2 regions of the Solibacillus sp. FSL R7-0682 genome follow, and region 2 is predicted to be linked to the other one. Evidence: a T-box and tRNA genes for the amino acid it is inferred to sense, from the RefSeq annotation. Region 2 holds a T-box; the other holds one or more tRNA genes.

Region 1 (6,762 bases), 1.5 Mb from region 2:
GAGGTGAGAGGTGCCCGTACCGCAAACCGACACAGGTAGTCGAGGAGAGAATCCTAAGGTGTGCGAGAGAACTCTCGTTAAGGAACTCGGCAAAATGACCCCGTAACTTCGGGAGAAGGGGTGCTCTTGAGCGTGCAAGCGCATGAGAGCCGCAGTGAATAGGCCCAGGCGACTGTTTAGCAAAAACACAGGTCTCTGCAAAACCGTAAGGTGACGTATAGGGGCTGACGCCTGCCCGGTGCTGGAAGGTTAAGAGGAGTGGTTAGCGCAAGCGAAGCTGCGAATTGAAGCCCCAGTAAACGGCGGCCGTAACTATAACGGTCCTAAGGTAGCGAAATTCCTTGTCGGGTAAGTTCCGACCCGCACGAAAGGCGTAACGATCTGGGCACTGTCTCAACGAGAGACTCGGTGAAATTATAGTACCTGTGAAGATGCAGGTTACCCGCGACAGGACGGAAAGACCCCGTGGAGCTTTACTGTAGCCTGATATTGAATTTTGGTACAACTTGTACAGGATAGGTAGGAGCCAGAGATCTCGGAGCGCCAGCTTCGAAGGAGGCGTCGGTGGGATACTACCCTGGTTGTATTGAACTTCTAACCCATGCCCCTTAGCGGGGTAGGAGACAGTGTCAGGCGGACAGTTTGACTGGGGCGGTCGCCTCCTAAAAGGTAACGGAGGCGCCCAAAGGTTCCCTCAGAATGGTTGGAAATCATTCGAAGAGTGTAAAGGCATAAGGGAGCTTGACTGCGAGACCTACAAGTCGAGCAGGGTCGAAAGACGGGCTTAGTGATCCGGTGGTTCCGCATGGAAGGGCCATCGCTCAACGGATAAAAGCTACCCCGGGGATAACAGGCTTATCTCCCCCAAGAGTCCACATCGACGGGGAGGTTTGGCACCTCGATGTCGGCTCATCGCATCCTGGGGCTGTAGTCGGTCCCAAGGGTTGGGCTGTTCGCCCATTAAAGCGGTACGCGAGCTGGGTTCAGAACGTCGTGAGACAGTTCGGTCCCTATCCGTCGTGGGCGTAGGAAATTTGAGAGGAGCTGTCCTTAGTACGAGAGGACCGGGATGGACACACCGCTGGTGTACCAGTTGTCTTGCCAAAGGCATCGCTGGGTAGCTATGTGTGGACGGGATAAGTGCTGAAAGCATCTAAGCATGAAGCCCCCCTCAAGATGAGATTTCCCATTACGCAAGTAAGTAAGACCCCTGAAAGACGATCAGGTAGATAGGTTCGAGGTGGAAGTGCGGTGACGTATGGAGCTGACGAATACTAATCGGTCGAGGACTTAACCACATTTTATTGCAAATTCAATGAAACGTTTATCCAGTTTTGAAAGAACAAACTTTCAATAGTGAAGTGATGATGGCAAAGAGGTCACACCCGTTCCCATACCGAACACGGAAGTTAAGCTCTTTAGCGCCGATGGTAGTTGGGGGCTTCCCCCTGTGAGAGTAGGACGTCGCTTCGCTAGAATAATGGAGGATTAGCTCAGCTGGGAGAGCACCTGCCTTACAAGCAGGGGGTCGGCGGTTCGAGCCCGTCATCCTCCACCATTTCTAAATGCCGGTGTAGCTCAGTTGGTAGAGCAACTGACTTGTAATCAGTAGGTCGAGGGTTCGACTCCTTTCGCCGGCACCATTTAGAGAGCCATTAGCTCAGTTGGTAGAGCATCTGACTTTTAATCAGAGGGTCGAAGGTTCGAGTCCTTCATGGCTCACCAGTTTTAAAATATGTCTGCTGCGGGTGTGGCGGAATTGGCAGACGCACTAGACTTAGGATCTAGCGCCGCAAGGCGTGGGGGTTCGACTCCCTTCACCCGCACCATTAATTTCATAACTGTCAGAATAAAAATATCTTATGCATTTTGCGGAAGTAGTTCAGTGGTAGAACACCACCTTGCCAAGGTGGGGGTCGCGAGTTCGAACCTCGTCTTCCGCTCCAAAATGCCGGGGTGGCGGAACTGGCAGACGCACAGGACTTAAAATCCTGCGGTGAGTGATCACCGTGCCGGTTCGATTCCGGCCCTCGGCACCATTTACTTATAAACAAACAAACATTATAGCGCCCGTAGCTCAATTGGATAGAGCGTCTGACTACGGATCAGAAGGTTGTGGGTTCGACTCCTGCCGGGCGCGCCATATATAACGGAATGTAGCTCAGCTTGGTAGAGCACTTGGTTTGGGACCAAGGGGTCGTAGGTTCGAATCCTGTCATTCCGACCATTTAATAGGGGCCTTAGCTCAGCTGGGAGAGCGCCTGCCTTGCACGCAGGAGGTCAGCGGTTCGATCCCGCTAGGCTCCACCATAATTTTAGATTAACCAAAATAAAGATCCTGGCGGTGTAGCTCAGTTGGCTAGAGCACTCGGTTCATACCCGAAAGGTCGTGGGTTCGACTCCCTCTGCCGCCATCTTAAAGGACCTTTAGCTCAGTTGGTTAGAGCAGACGGCTCATAACCGTCCGGTCACAGGTTCGAGTCCTGTAAGGTCCACCAGTAAATAATTTAATTACATCTCGGAGGTATACCCAAGTCTGGCTGAAGGGATCGGTCTTGAAAACCGACAGGCGGGTAACACCGCGCGGGGGTTCGAATCCCTCTACCTCCTCCATTTTTATTTACAGGATGTCTGAAGACTCAATTAAATAAGTAGTAATATTATCGCGGGGTGGAGCAGTGGTAGCTCGTCGGGCTCATAACCCGAAGGTCGCAGGTTCAAGTCCTGTCCCCGCAACCAAATGGTCCCGTGGTGTAGCGGTTAACATGCCTGCCTGTCACGCAGGAGATCGCCGGTTCGATCCCGGTCGGGACCGCCATTTGTGGGTTTGTAGCTCAGTTGGTAGAGCATTAGATTGAAGCTCTAAGTGTCGGCGGTTCGATTCCGTCCAAACCCACCATAAATGCGGGTGTAGTTTAATGGTAAAACCTCAGCCTTCCAAGCTGATGTCGTGAGTTCGATTCTCATCACCCGCTCCATTATAGGGCCTATAGCTCAGCTGGTTAGAGCGCACGCCTGATAAGCGTGAGGTCGATGGTTCGAGTCCATTTAGGCCCACCATACAATTATTCCGAAGTAGCTCAGTGGTAGAGCAACCGGCTGTTAACCGGTTGGTCGTAGGTTCGAGTCCTACCTTCGGAGCCATTTTTTTCTTTTTTGGGGAAGTACTCAAGAGGCTGAAGAGGCGCCCCTGCTAAGGGTGTAGGTCGGGTAACCGGCGCGAGGGTTCAAATCCCTCCTTCTCCGCCAGAGGCCCGTTGGTCAAGTGGTTAAGACACCGCCCTTTCACGGCGGTAACACGGGTTCGAATCCCGTACGGGTCATACATAAGAAAAAGTATAACGCTAGATACGAATTATCGTATCTAGCGTTATTTGTATTTTACAGTGATTTTGAGTATACAATTAACAAGTAGAACAATGAAAAAAGCTTAATATACTAAAGATAATAATTTGAAACGTGAAAGATTATTTATATAATGTTTGATAAAATGAATTGGATTGTAGAAGGAATAACCTTAAATTATAGGTAAAGTAGTGCTAAATGAAGAAGAAAAACTTAGTAACATAATAGAAAAAAATAATCATAACTTGGAGGTTTTATGTCATTTATACAATGTCGAAACGTTACTTCAATAATGACAGGATTTGATAAAGCGTGGTTTATTGCTGGAGGATGGGCAATTGATCTTTTTATAGGAGAAGAGACAAGAAAACACGAAGACATAGAAATTGCTATATTTCGAAAAAATCAAATGAATTTAAAAACTTATTTAAAAGAATGGGATATTAAAAAGGTAATTAAAGGTGAATTTTATCATTGGGGAAATGAATATTTAGAGTTACCAATTCACGAATTACTTGCAACTAATCGTATAACTGGAGAAAAAATAGAAATTCTTCTAAATGAAATAGAAGGTAATAATTGGGTATTTAGAAGAGATTCAAGAATTTCTTACCCACATGATCTAATTTTTAGTTATTCTGAAACTGGAATCCCCTATCTAAAACCAGAAGTCGTAATTTTATATAAGGCAAAAAATACAAGACAAAAAGACCATCAAGACTTTCTAAAAATAAAGGACCTCCTTAATATTGAGAAAAGACAGTGCCTACGAACGGCACTTGAGTTACACGCACCAAAGCATAAATGGATTCATTATTTACTTTAAATTCAACAACAAACTAGCGGATGAAAAAATCCAAAATACACACTTGTAATTCTTTTGGGTGTTTGTGGAAAAGAGGCCGCTATTCTGGATGAAAAATTACATATTTTATGGGTGTCCGATATGATGGAAATGCCCCAAATCATATGGGAATATTCACTATTAATCAAAAGTAAAACAAACGGATGCGTGGATCCAAAAAGAATTAACGCCCTTTTGTATTCAAATAAAACAATCAACCTTTATTAAGACAAGGGAATATTTGCAAGTATAGATAGTAATAAAGTAAAATAGTTTGAATAAACGATAGAATTCTATGTAATGGAATTAAAGAGGATGTGAACATTATGCTAAATAAGTTTGTAGCGAATAATAAATCCGTCTATCCAATTATTTTTAAAGGAAATTTTGGGATGCTTGAAAGTATTAATTGTTATTTATACGAGCATAATGATTTTTTAACTTTAATTGACGCTGGAATTAATACAAGAGAATTTCAGGACTATTTTGAAGAACAGCTTACTTCATATGGATTTGAAATTATGGACATTGATCAAATAATTTTAACACATCACCATAGTGATCATATCGGGCTTGTAAATTATATTGTGAAACAAAAAAGTATTCCTGTATATGCACACCATTTAGCTATACCACGTTTATTATTGAAGGCAGAGTACCAAATACAAAAGATAGATTTTTTTTCGCAATTATATACGCGATACGGATGTATGGAACTTGCAGAAAGCCGTTTGAAAAAAATTAAAAAAACGATGGATAATAGCCAGTTGTATCGTGTTAATACGGATGTTCTCCCTCTATATGAAGGTATAGAATTGGGCGATTTAAAAATAATTGAAGCACCGGGGCATTCAATTGATTCAATTATGTTATATGACGAAGATGCTAAATGGTTATTTGTAGGAGACGTCCTTATAAAGCAAGGTTCTACAAATGCATTAATTGACCATGATGAAAAGGGAAGCTTAATACCTTCGGTATTGCAACATAAAACGTCTATCGAAAAATGTTTAAAATTAAATGCTAACTATATTTTCCCAGGCCATCATCAAATATATTCTACTATACATGAGGTAGTAGAAAATAATATTTCACGGATTAATTATAAAGATCGACTAGTTGCAAAGATTGAAGAGGGAAATAATTCAGTCACAAAATTAGTGCACTCAATTTATGGAAAACGTGTAGATAAAGAAGCTGCATTAATATTATCAGAAGTAATTGGTTATTTATATTATGCTGAGATATTATTGTTAATTAAACCTATATTAAAAAACGGCTGTCTTTCATTTGAAAAAAATGTTAATTAACAGTCGTAAGACACTACTTTTTAGTTAACAAATATTTTTGAATCAACATTTTAATTGTATAAAATAAGTGTATAATTATGTCGTATGATTAATAATATATAAAAAAATTAAAATCAAGTGTTGAAAAAAAGTAGTAACCATATTAAAATTTCGTTATGCCAAGTAATCGTTTTCATCTGTTAATGTAACAAGTTAATGGCAATGATTGAAAAAAATAATATTTTTTTAAAAAAGTTGTATAAAAGTATTGCATTGTATAAAAAAAGTTGATAATATAAATCTTGTCCTTAACAGAAAGGACAACCGGTTGCAAGTATGTAACTAACTTTGTTTGATGGAGGATTAGCTCAGCTGGGAGAGCACCTGCCTTACAAGCAGGGGGTCGGCGGTTCGAGCCCGTCATCCTCCACCATTTCTAAATTGCCGGTGTAGCTCAGTTGGTAGAGCAACTGACTTGTAATCAGTAGGTCGAGGGTTCGACTCCTTTCGCCGGCACCATTTAGAGAGCCATTAGCTCAGTCGGTAGAGCATCTGACTTTTAATCAGAGGGTCGAAGGTTCGAGTCCTTCATGGCTCACCAGTTTTAAAATATGTCTGCTGCGGGTGTGGCGGAATTGGCAGACGCACTAGACTTAGGATCTAGCGCCGCAAGGCGTGGGGGTTCGACTCCCTTCACCCGCACCATTAATTTCATAACTGTCAGAATAAAAATATCTTATGCATTTTGCGGAAGTAGTTCAGTGGTAGAACACCACCTTGCCAAGGTGGGGGTCGCGAGTTCGAACCTCGTCTTCCGCTCCAAAATGCCGGGGTGGCGGAACTGGCAGACGCACAGGACTTAAAATCCTGCGGTGAGTGATCACCGTGCCGGTTCGATTCCGGCCCTCGGCACCATTTACTTATAAACAAACAAACATTATAGCGCCCGTAGCTCAATTGGATAGAGCGTCTGACTACGGATCAGAAGGTTGTGGGTTCGACTCCTGCCGGGCGCGCCATATATAACGGAATGTAGCTCAGCTTGGTAGAGCACTTGGTTTGGGACCAAGGGGTCGTAGGTTCGAATCCTGTCATTCCGACCATTTAATAGGGGCCTTAGCTCAGCTGGGAGAGCGCCTGCCTTGCACGCAGGAGGTCAGCGGTTCGATCCCGCTAGGCTCCACCATAATTTTAGATTAACCAAAATAAAGATCCTGGCGGTGTAGCTCAGTTGGCTAGAGCACTCGGTTCATACCCGAAAGGTCGTGGGTTCGACTCCCTCTG
Region 2 (6,762 bases):
TTCATCAGATTTAAATTTTGCTAATTCATTTACCGCTTGTAAACGTTCTTCCCAGTCTGCTGTACGGTTTACAGCTTTCTTTAACTCATTGAAATTTTCAGGTAACTGGTTTACCGTTTCTTGTTTATGATTGCTCACTCTTTTATCTCCTTTATCATTTGCCTTCATAGCAAATGCTGCGTTTCGTACGCATACCCGTAATTATAACATGAAAGTGAATGAATCAGGCATGAAAGTATTTCTATGTTAATTATAACTCATGCGGGCTTATTTCTATTCTATACTTATTTCCAATCCAGTATTAAAAAAACCTCCCACTTGGCTTTTTGTCACCGAGTGGGAGGTTCTATCAATTTCTATAAAGCAATCATTTTCCTAGCATTAATAACTCGTTGCTGCCTTCACAATTTCCTCTTTCGCCCAATGACGATCAATGTCGGAAAACTCACGTGGCGTTACATTAGCTGGAAGGGCAGGGCGGTTAAATACGCCGTTTAATACTTTGACAGATTCTGCGCGGGAGATATTGTTAGTTGGCTTGAACGTTCCTTCAGGGTAACCGATCATCGTGCCAATTTGAACAACATGCATAATCGCATCCTTTGCCCAAAATCCATTCGCTACATCGCTAAAAATAGAAGGGCTAACAGGGTTGCTACATGGCTCAGTTCCGTTTTCTTCTATACATTGCTTCGCTACATAGCGTGAAACAACAGTTGCCATTTCGGCACGTGTCATATTGCCTTTTGGATCAAAGCCATTTGCTGTTTTCCCGGTCATTAAGCCGTTTTGATTTACATAGTTAATCGCATCTTTTGCATACGAATTTGAAATATCCGTAAATGGCGTTGACGAATGTGTTGGCACATTATAATTCGTTAAAATGTTCGCCAGCATTAAGGCCATTTGTTCCCGTGTAACAGCGGCATTTGGTTTGAATGTCCCGTCTGGGAATCCGTTAATATACGCTTGTGTTCCCGCATTATCAGTCCATTTTGCAAAAACTTGGAACGTCTCTGTTACAGGAGTATTTGGGTTCCAGCGCTTTGTATAGGTTGGATCTAAATACCAACCTTCAAAACGATAGCCTTCGCGCGTTGGTTGTACAGGCATTTGTGCCAGTTCGCCTTCCTCTACTGATTGAGCTGTCAGTAACTCTCCAGGTAAACGCATAAATTGAACGTCATACGTAGGAATCGGTTCATACATGGCGGTAAAGGTTAAGTTGCTCTTTACTACGTCCTTATTAAAATCCCATTCCTTGTTAGTCGTTTCCAACCAGCGAATGAACTTATAACCAGGGCGGCTTTCCGCAGTAGGTGCTGTTACGAAATCGCCATGTAAAACAGTTACTTTGTTCGTGTTCGTTGCATGAACAAATGTTACTGTATACGTGTTTCGCATAAATTTGGCATATAGCTTTAAATCACCCGTTAACAATTGATTATGAGCTGGGTCGGTGAAGTGTACGTTTTTATACCAGCCTATAAATCGGTGTCCTTCCCATTCAGGGGTAGGGAGGCTTGCCACTTTAAATTCATCATATACTTGCATGCTCTCCATTGGTGGTGCACCATTCATTTCGAAGGAAACAGTAAACTTTTGCATTTCCCGCCACTTCGCATATAACGTTAGATCGCTGTACATTTGAGTCGCAAAACTTTGATATTTCGCAGTTAATGCCTCATCTGTATACCAACCTTCAAAACTATAACCTTCTCTTGTAGGAACGGCATTATTGTAAAAGTTTTTGCCTTCCTCTACTTGTACGCTTGGAAGTTCTAAGCCACCATTCGTCACATAATGAACTTCATAATATTTAATGGCAGTCCATTTTGCATAAAGGGTTGTGTCTTGTTTAACCGATGTTATGAGCGGATAAAAGCGCTGTTTCAATGCTTCATCCGTATACCAACCGTCAAATTTATAACCGTTTCGACTCGGGGTATAATTTACGTCGAGACTTTTGCCTGACTGAACTTGTACAGCTGGGAAGGTAGTGCCACCTAAGCCCGTCTCGAATGTAACCGAATAGAATGGTAAATCAAATTTCGCATAGAGCGTTGTATCCTCTGTTACAACATCTTTTGTGATAGACCATTTATGGGTAAATTGTTTATCTTTATAAAGTCCTGCAAATACCAAACCTTCTTTTGTAGGGTTGATTGAAGAGGGAAGAACTGTTTGTTTTTTATGCTCGAAATACTGCACTATTTGATCGTCTTTATCCTTAATACTCACGGTAATATCAGATGCAGTGCCCCATTTAGCAAAAAGCTCGATATAGCTAAAAGGCATTGTCGCAAACTGACCTGGATAGTAATTTTCACCGCTTCCATCACGCTTCGTATTCCAGCCTAAAAACTTCCTATCTGGCTTTACTAAAGGTTCACTTGGCATTAAAACCGCCACTTGAGCAGAACCAGAAACCGTGTTCCGTTGAATCGGTGCAACACCTGAAGTTGCGCCGTTCACATCATAAATAAACGAATATTGATAATCGATCCCTTTCGAATAAATACGCTGTATGTTTTCCGTTTTTTTCGTATAAACGGTTGTTAATGTTGGATCTGTGTACCAATAGCCTGTCGATGTATAAGGTAAATTGTCTAAGCCAGATAAAGCACTCACATTAAAATTTGTTACAGAATCCGCAAAATCTACATAGCGAATTGGGTTCGATGCAAAGCTATTCGATGCGATCGATGAAATATTGCCCATTAATTTAAAGGTAATCATTTCATTGTTACTAAATGCAGACGATTCAATTTTTTTAACCGATGAAGGAATCGTCACAGCTACTAATTCATTATAGCCAAATGCGGATACGCCAATATGTTCTAGGCCATTAGGCAACATCAATTTTGTTAAATCATTAAAGCCAAATGCCCGTTCTTTAATCGATTTTAGTGAACTTGGGAGCGTCAGTTCAGTTAGATCATTGTTGTAAAAAGCCTTATATCCAATTGTCGTAATCGTATGAGGCATTTTAACGGAAGTTATTTTTTTATCTAAAAAGACACCTTCTCCAATTTCTACTACTGGCATTCCATTAAAAGTATTTGGAATGGTAATCTCTTTTTTTGTTCCTGCATAGCTTATTAATTTTGCGCCAATAACTTGTCCTTGACCATCTAATACCTCATCAAAACAAAGCTGCTCCGAATCACATGTGATTGCTGCTTGTATATTTTGAATAGGTAAGCATGAAAGGGTTAGTACTAGCGCCAATAAAGTGGAAATGATTTTTTTCAAATCAAATCCCTCCTTTCTATCCTCATAAATTATACGAGTTCCCCGTATAATACTCTATAATAATTTGATAAAAATGATGATATATTTTAAATTTAATCATTTTTTTACTATTTTAGGAGTGAGTGATAAGAAAATGAGGGATAAAAGGGGGAGTTGAAGACGTTCATCTCCCGTATAAGGGTTGCGCCCAAATTTCGGGAAAGCTTCTACACGATATACAATGTGGTAGGTAATAGACTAATAAAAAAGCGATAATAAGTAGGAAATGCTACTCATTATCGCTTCATTTTATATATGCTACATCCAATAAAGAAGGGAACACCTGAGTCAGATTTTAGTATGCACGCGCAAACCAAACCGTATGTTTAGCTTCTTTCCCACAATTCAGGCATGTGTTCTTTGTTGTTGGTGGATTAAATGGGATGTTACGTGTTGTAAACTTTGTTTGTTCCTTTACGTTTTCTTCACAAGCATCCTCGCCACACCATCCCGCTAATATCCACCCAGGAATGGTCCCATTTTGTTCGGCTTGTAATAAATGTTGTTTTAACTGATCGATTGTCTCGATATGTTGGTGCGAATTTTCAGCACGAAATGCTTTCGCCTTTTCGAAAAGGCGTGTTTGCATTGTTTCAAGTTCTTGTTTAATGCTTTCAACAATGGCTTGTAAAGGGACAGAAACTTTCTCCGCTTCATCACGTGCCTTCATTAATACTTGCTTATTTTCTAAATCACGCGGACCTAGTTCAATGCGCACAGGTACACCTTTTAATTCCCATTCGTTAAATTTATAGCCTGGTGATTGATCAGAATCATCAAGGCGAACGCGAATGCCTTCCGCTTTTAAGGCTGCATAAATGTTATCCAATTCGTTTATAATTTCAGGATTTTTTTTCCATGGACCGACTGGAATCAAAACGACTTGAGTTGGTGCAATTTTTGGTGGTAAGACAAGCCCTTGTTGATCGCCATGAACCATAATGACGGAACCGATTAAACGTGTAGACGTTCCCCAAGAAGTTGTATGCACATATTCATGAGTATTTTCTTTATTTAAATATTTAATATCAAATGCTTCTGCAAACTTTGTACCTAAGTAGTGCGAGGTACCGGCTTGTACGGCTTTTCCGTCTTTCATCATCGCTTCAATGGAGAATGTATCAACTGCTCCAGCAAAGCGCTCGGATGGTGTTTTTTGTCCATCATATACTGGAATGGCCAGTAATCCTTCGACCACTTCTTTATAAATCGTCAGCATTTGCATGGTTTCTTTACGTGCATCTTTTTCATCCACATGCGCGGTATGCCCTTCTTGCCATAAAAATTCAGAAGTACGGATGAATGGAAGAGTTTTCTTTTCCCAACGGAATACATTTGCCCATTGATTAATTAAAACTGGAAGATCCCGATAACTTTTAATCCAGTTTGAATATAAATGTCCGATCATTGTTTCAGAAGTCGGACGTAGTGCTAAACGTTCTTCTAATTTCTCTCCTGCAGCTTCAGTTACCCAAGGCAGTTCTGGAGAGAATCCTTCAATATGCTCTTTTTCCTTTTGGAAGAAGGATTCCGGAATTAGCATTGGAAAATACGCATTACGATGTCCAGTTTCTTTGAACCGCTTATCCATCTCTGCTTGAATATGCTCCCATATTTCATAGCCATCAGGTTTAAAGGCAATACAACCGCGAACAGGGGTGTAATCCATTAAATCTGCTTTTTGAATTGTATCAATATACCATTTAGAAAAATCGTTTGTTTTTTGCGCCATTGTCTATTCCTCCTAATAAATTTAATGATGTAAATAAAAAAAGCATAAAGAGTCCAAAAAGGACGTCTTTATGCTCATAGACGTGGTACCACCTTAGTTCGACCTAATAAATATTAAGTCCTCTAAACGTTTTTAACGAAACAACCCGGTTAGTTTTAGCTAACATCTCCGTGCTAGGTTTCAATAAGAAGGGGTGATATAGCTCTCAGCCAAGGCTATATTTTCTGGTTCACAATTCTTATTTACTTGGACACATCATTGATTACATATTTGTACATTAATATAACAATTCAGTAAATTTAAATCAATATGTAACTTAGAGAATATTTCAAAACTCGAGGAACTGTGAATTTTCCGGAACATTCTTTGACGAAAGGTTACTAAACGAGGTTTCGGGAACCATATACTACCAATTGGTGTCTATATTTAAAAAGGGAGGTGTCATTATGTGGGTAATATTTGGTCTTATTGCTATAGTGGTAACTTTTATAAATCTTTATATGTATGCAACAGGAAAAGATTATAAACTTGCGATGGCCATGGGGTTATCATTTACAGCATTAACACTTTGTGCAGATTATAGTCTTGCATCACAGTGGGTAAAAGCAGAAGACTGGGCAGCTTTAATGGATGTAGTACCTAGTATGGAAAGGGCATTATGGTTTTTGACAATTGTTTCGATCTTATTAAACATAGCACCTGTCCTTTTAGAATTAAAAAATAAAAAATAAGCTTTTTTTGAATATGTTATAATTTACCTGTCAAATATGAGGAGGGTTCGTTTCGGAATGACAAACTCATATGAATAGCGAAATCGTAACTAGTTTGAGGTGATTATGAAAATGAAAAAAATAATAGTGGGGCTAATTATTGTTGTATGTATAGGTATTATAGCTTGGCTAAGACTAAATCCACCTTTAGAAAAAGGCACACTTGGTAGCAATTCTGAATCCACATCAGTTGTCATTGAATTGGGGAATAAAGGTTTAAGAGATATTCAAGTTACGGAAGTGTTTGTTAATTATGGAGAGATTCCCTCTGAAGTGAAAATGCAAATCAATCATCCTGATAAAGGTTTTATCGTAGTGGATGACTTTTCTTCTTCAGAAGCAGCTGCGTTTAACTTTTTTAATTTAATGGATGCAAAAATAAAAAAAGGAACAATTATTGGCGAGATTTATGAAAAACAAGATAAAAAGCAAGTAGAAGAAGACGATAGAATTTACGGTCTAACTATTTTAAATGAGCAACCGATTTATAAAGTCGAAGTACATTACCGTTATTTAGGAATGCCATATAAAATTGAAGTGAGTATGAAGTGATTTTTAATAAAACTAATAAAGCCTAAAAGTATATGAATAGTGCAATTTCAAACAGACAATGCACCTAAGTAATTTTCTATATCAAAGGTTATGGAATACAATTCAAAGCCACAAACGTTTAAAAGCGTTTGTGGCTTTTAGTAAGAATAAAATTCGAATTTATACTGTGTTCGAATGAGTATTTTTAAAATAAGTTTAGAAAATAGGTCCCATCTTCTCCGCGTACTTCAACTGAATAATCAGTGTCTTTTTTTAGTGATTCTAATTTATGACTTTCTCCAGGTTTTATTGAGAAATTTTCAACTATTTTATCGGTTTTTATATCAATCATGCGTATATCTATATTAGAGTCACTGTTTCCATCATTTAAATCGTGCTTCTTTTATTTTCTTTCCAATTGATGTCATCGTGTGA

The links. The T-box of region 2 lies ahead of proS (proline--tRNA ligase). A T-box ahead of a tRNA ligase gene usually reads a tRNA of that ligase, here a tRNA-Pro.
Region 1: it encodes a tRNA-Pro, which carries the amino acid that the T-box ahead of proS (proline--tRNA ligase) is inferred to sense. The anticodon was not compared.

Annotation. Positions count from the first base shown of each region.
Region 1 is NZ_JBBOUI010000001.1:951,652-958,413, forward strand. It holds rRNA gene MKZ17_RS04760 (23S ribosomal RNA) at 1-1,298, shown strand, start outside; rRNA gene rrf (5S ribosomal RNA) at 1,358-1,473, shown strand; tRNA gene MKZ17_RS04770 (tRNA-Val) at 1,483-1,558, shown strand; tRNA gene MKZ17_RS04775 (tRNA-Thr) at 1,568-1,643, shown strand; tRNA gene MKZ17_RS04780 (tRNA-Lys) at 1,650-1,725, shown strand; tRNA gene MKZ17_RS04785 (tRNA-Leu) at 1,745-1,829, shown strand; tRNA gene MKZ17_RS04790 (tRNA-Gly) at 1,872-1,946, shown strand; tRNA gene MKZ17_RS04795 (tRNA-Leu) at 1,951-2,039, shown strand; tRNA gene MKZ17_RS04800 (tRNA-Arg) at 2,067-2,143, shown strand; tRNA gene MKZ17_RS04805 (tRNA-Pro) at 2,151-2,227, shown strand; tRNA gene MKZ17_RS04810 (tRNA-Ala) at 2,235-2,310, shown strand; tRNA gene MKZ17_RS04815 (tRNA-Met) at 2,341-2,414, shown strand; tRNA gene MKZ17_RS04820 (tRNA-Ile) at 2,422-2,498, shown strand; tRNA gene MKZ17_RS04825 (tRNA-Ser) at 2,521-2,613, shown strand; tRNA gene MKZ17_RS04830 (tRNA-Met) at 2,665-2,739, shown strand; tRNA gene MKZ17_RS04835 (tRNA-Asp) at 2,743-2,818, shown strand; tRNA gene MKZ17_RS04840 (tRNA-Phe) at 2,824-2,899, shown strand; tRNA gene MKZ17_RS04845 (tRNA-Gly) at 2,905-2,978, shown strand; tRNA gene MKZ17_RS04850 (tRNA-Ile) at 2,984-3,060, shown strand; tRNA gene MKZ17_RS04855 (tRNA-Asn) at 3,070-3,144, shown strand; tRNA gene MKZ17_RS04860 (tRNA-Ser) at 3,159-3,249, shown strand; tRNA gene MKZ17_RS04865 (tRNA-Glu) at 3,252-3,323, shown strand; gene MKZ17_RS04870 (nucleotidyltransferase domain-containing protein) at 3,602-4,171, shown strand; gene MKZ17_RS04880 (MBL fold metallo-hydrolase) at 4,516-5,499, shown strand; tRNA gene MKZ17_RS04885 (tRNA-Val) at 5,836-5,911, shown strand; tRNA gene MKZ17_RS04890 (tRNA-Thr) at 5,922-5,997, shown strand; tRNA gene MKZ17_RS04895 (tRNA-Lys) at 6,004-6,079, shown strand; tRNA gene MKZ17_RS04900 (tRNA-Leu) at 6,099-6,183, shown strand; tRNA gene MKZ17_RS04905 (tRNA-Gly) at 6,226-6,300, shown strand; tRNA gene MKZ17_RS04910 (tRNA-Leu) at 6,305-6,393, shown strand; tRNA gene MKZ17_RS04915 (tRNA-Arg) at 6,421-6,497, shown strand; tRNA gene MKZ17_RS04920 (tRNA-Pro) at 6,505-6,581, shown strand; tRNA gene MKZ17_RS04925 (tRNA-Ala) at 6,589-6,664, shown strand; tRNA gene MKZ17_RS04930 (tRNA-Met) at 6,695-6,762, shown strand, end outside.
Region 2 is NZ_JBBOUI010000001.1:2,420,629-2,427,390, reverse strand. It holds gene MKZ17_RS12350 (HEAT repeat domain-containing protein) at 1-138, opposite strand, end outside; gene MKZ17_RS12345 (InlB B-repeat-containing protein) at 382-3,255, opposite strand; gene proS (proline--tRNA ligase) at 3,590-5,026, opposite strand; T-box leader at 5,082-5,294, opposite strand; gene MKZ17_RS12335 (hypothetical protein) at 5,473-5,757, shown strand; gene MKZ17_RS12330 (hypothetical protein) at 5,869-6,348, shown strand.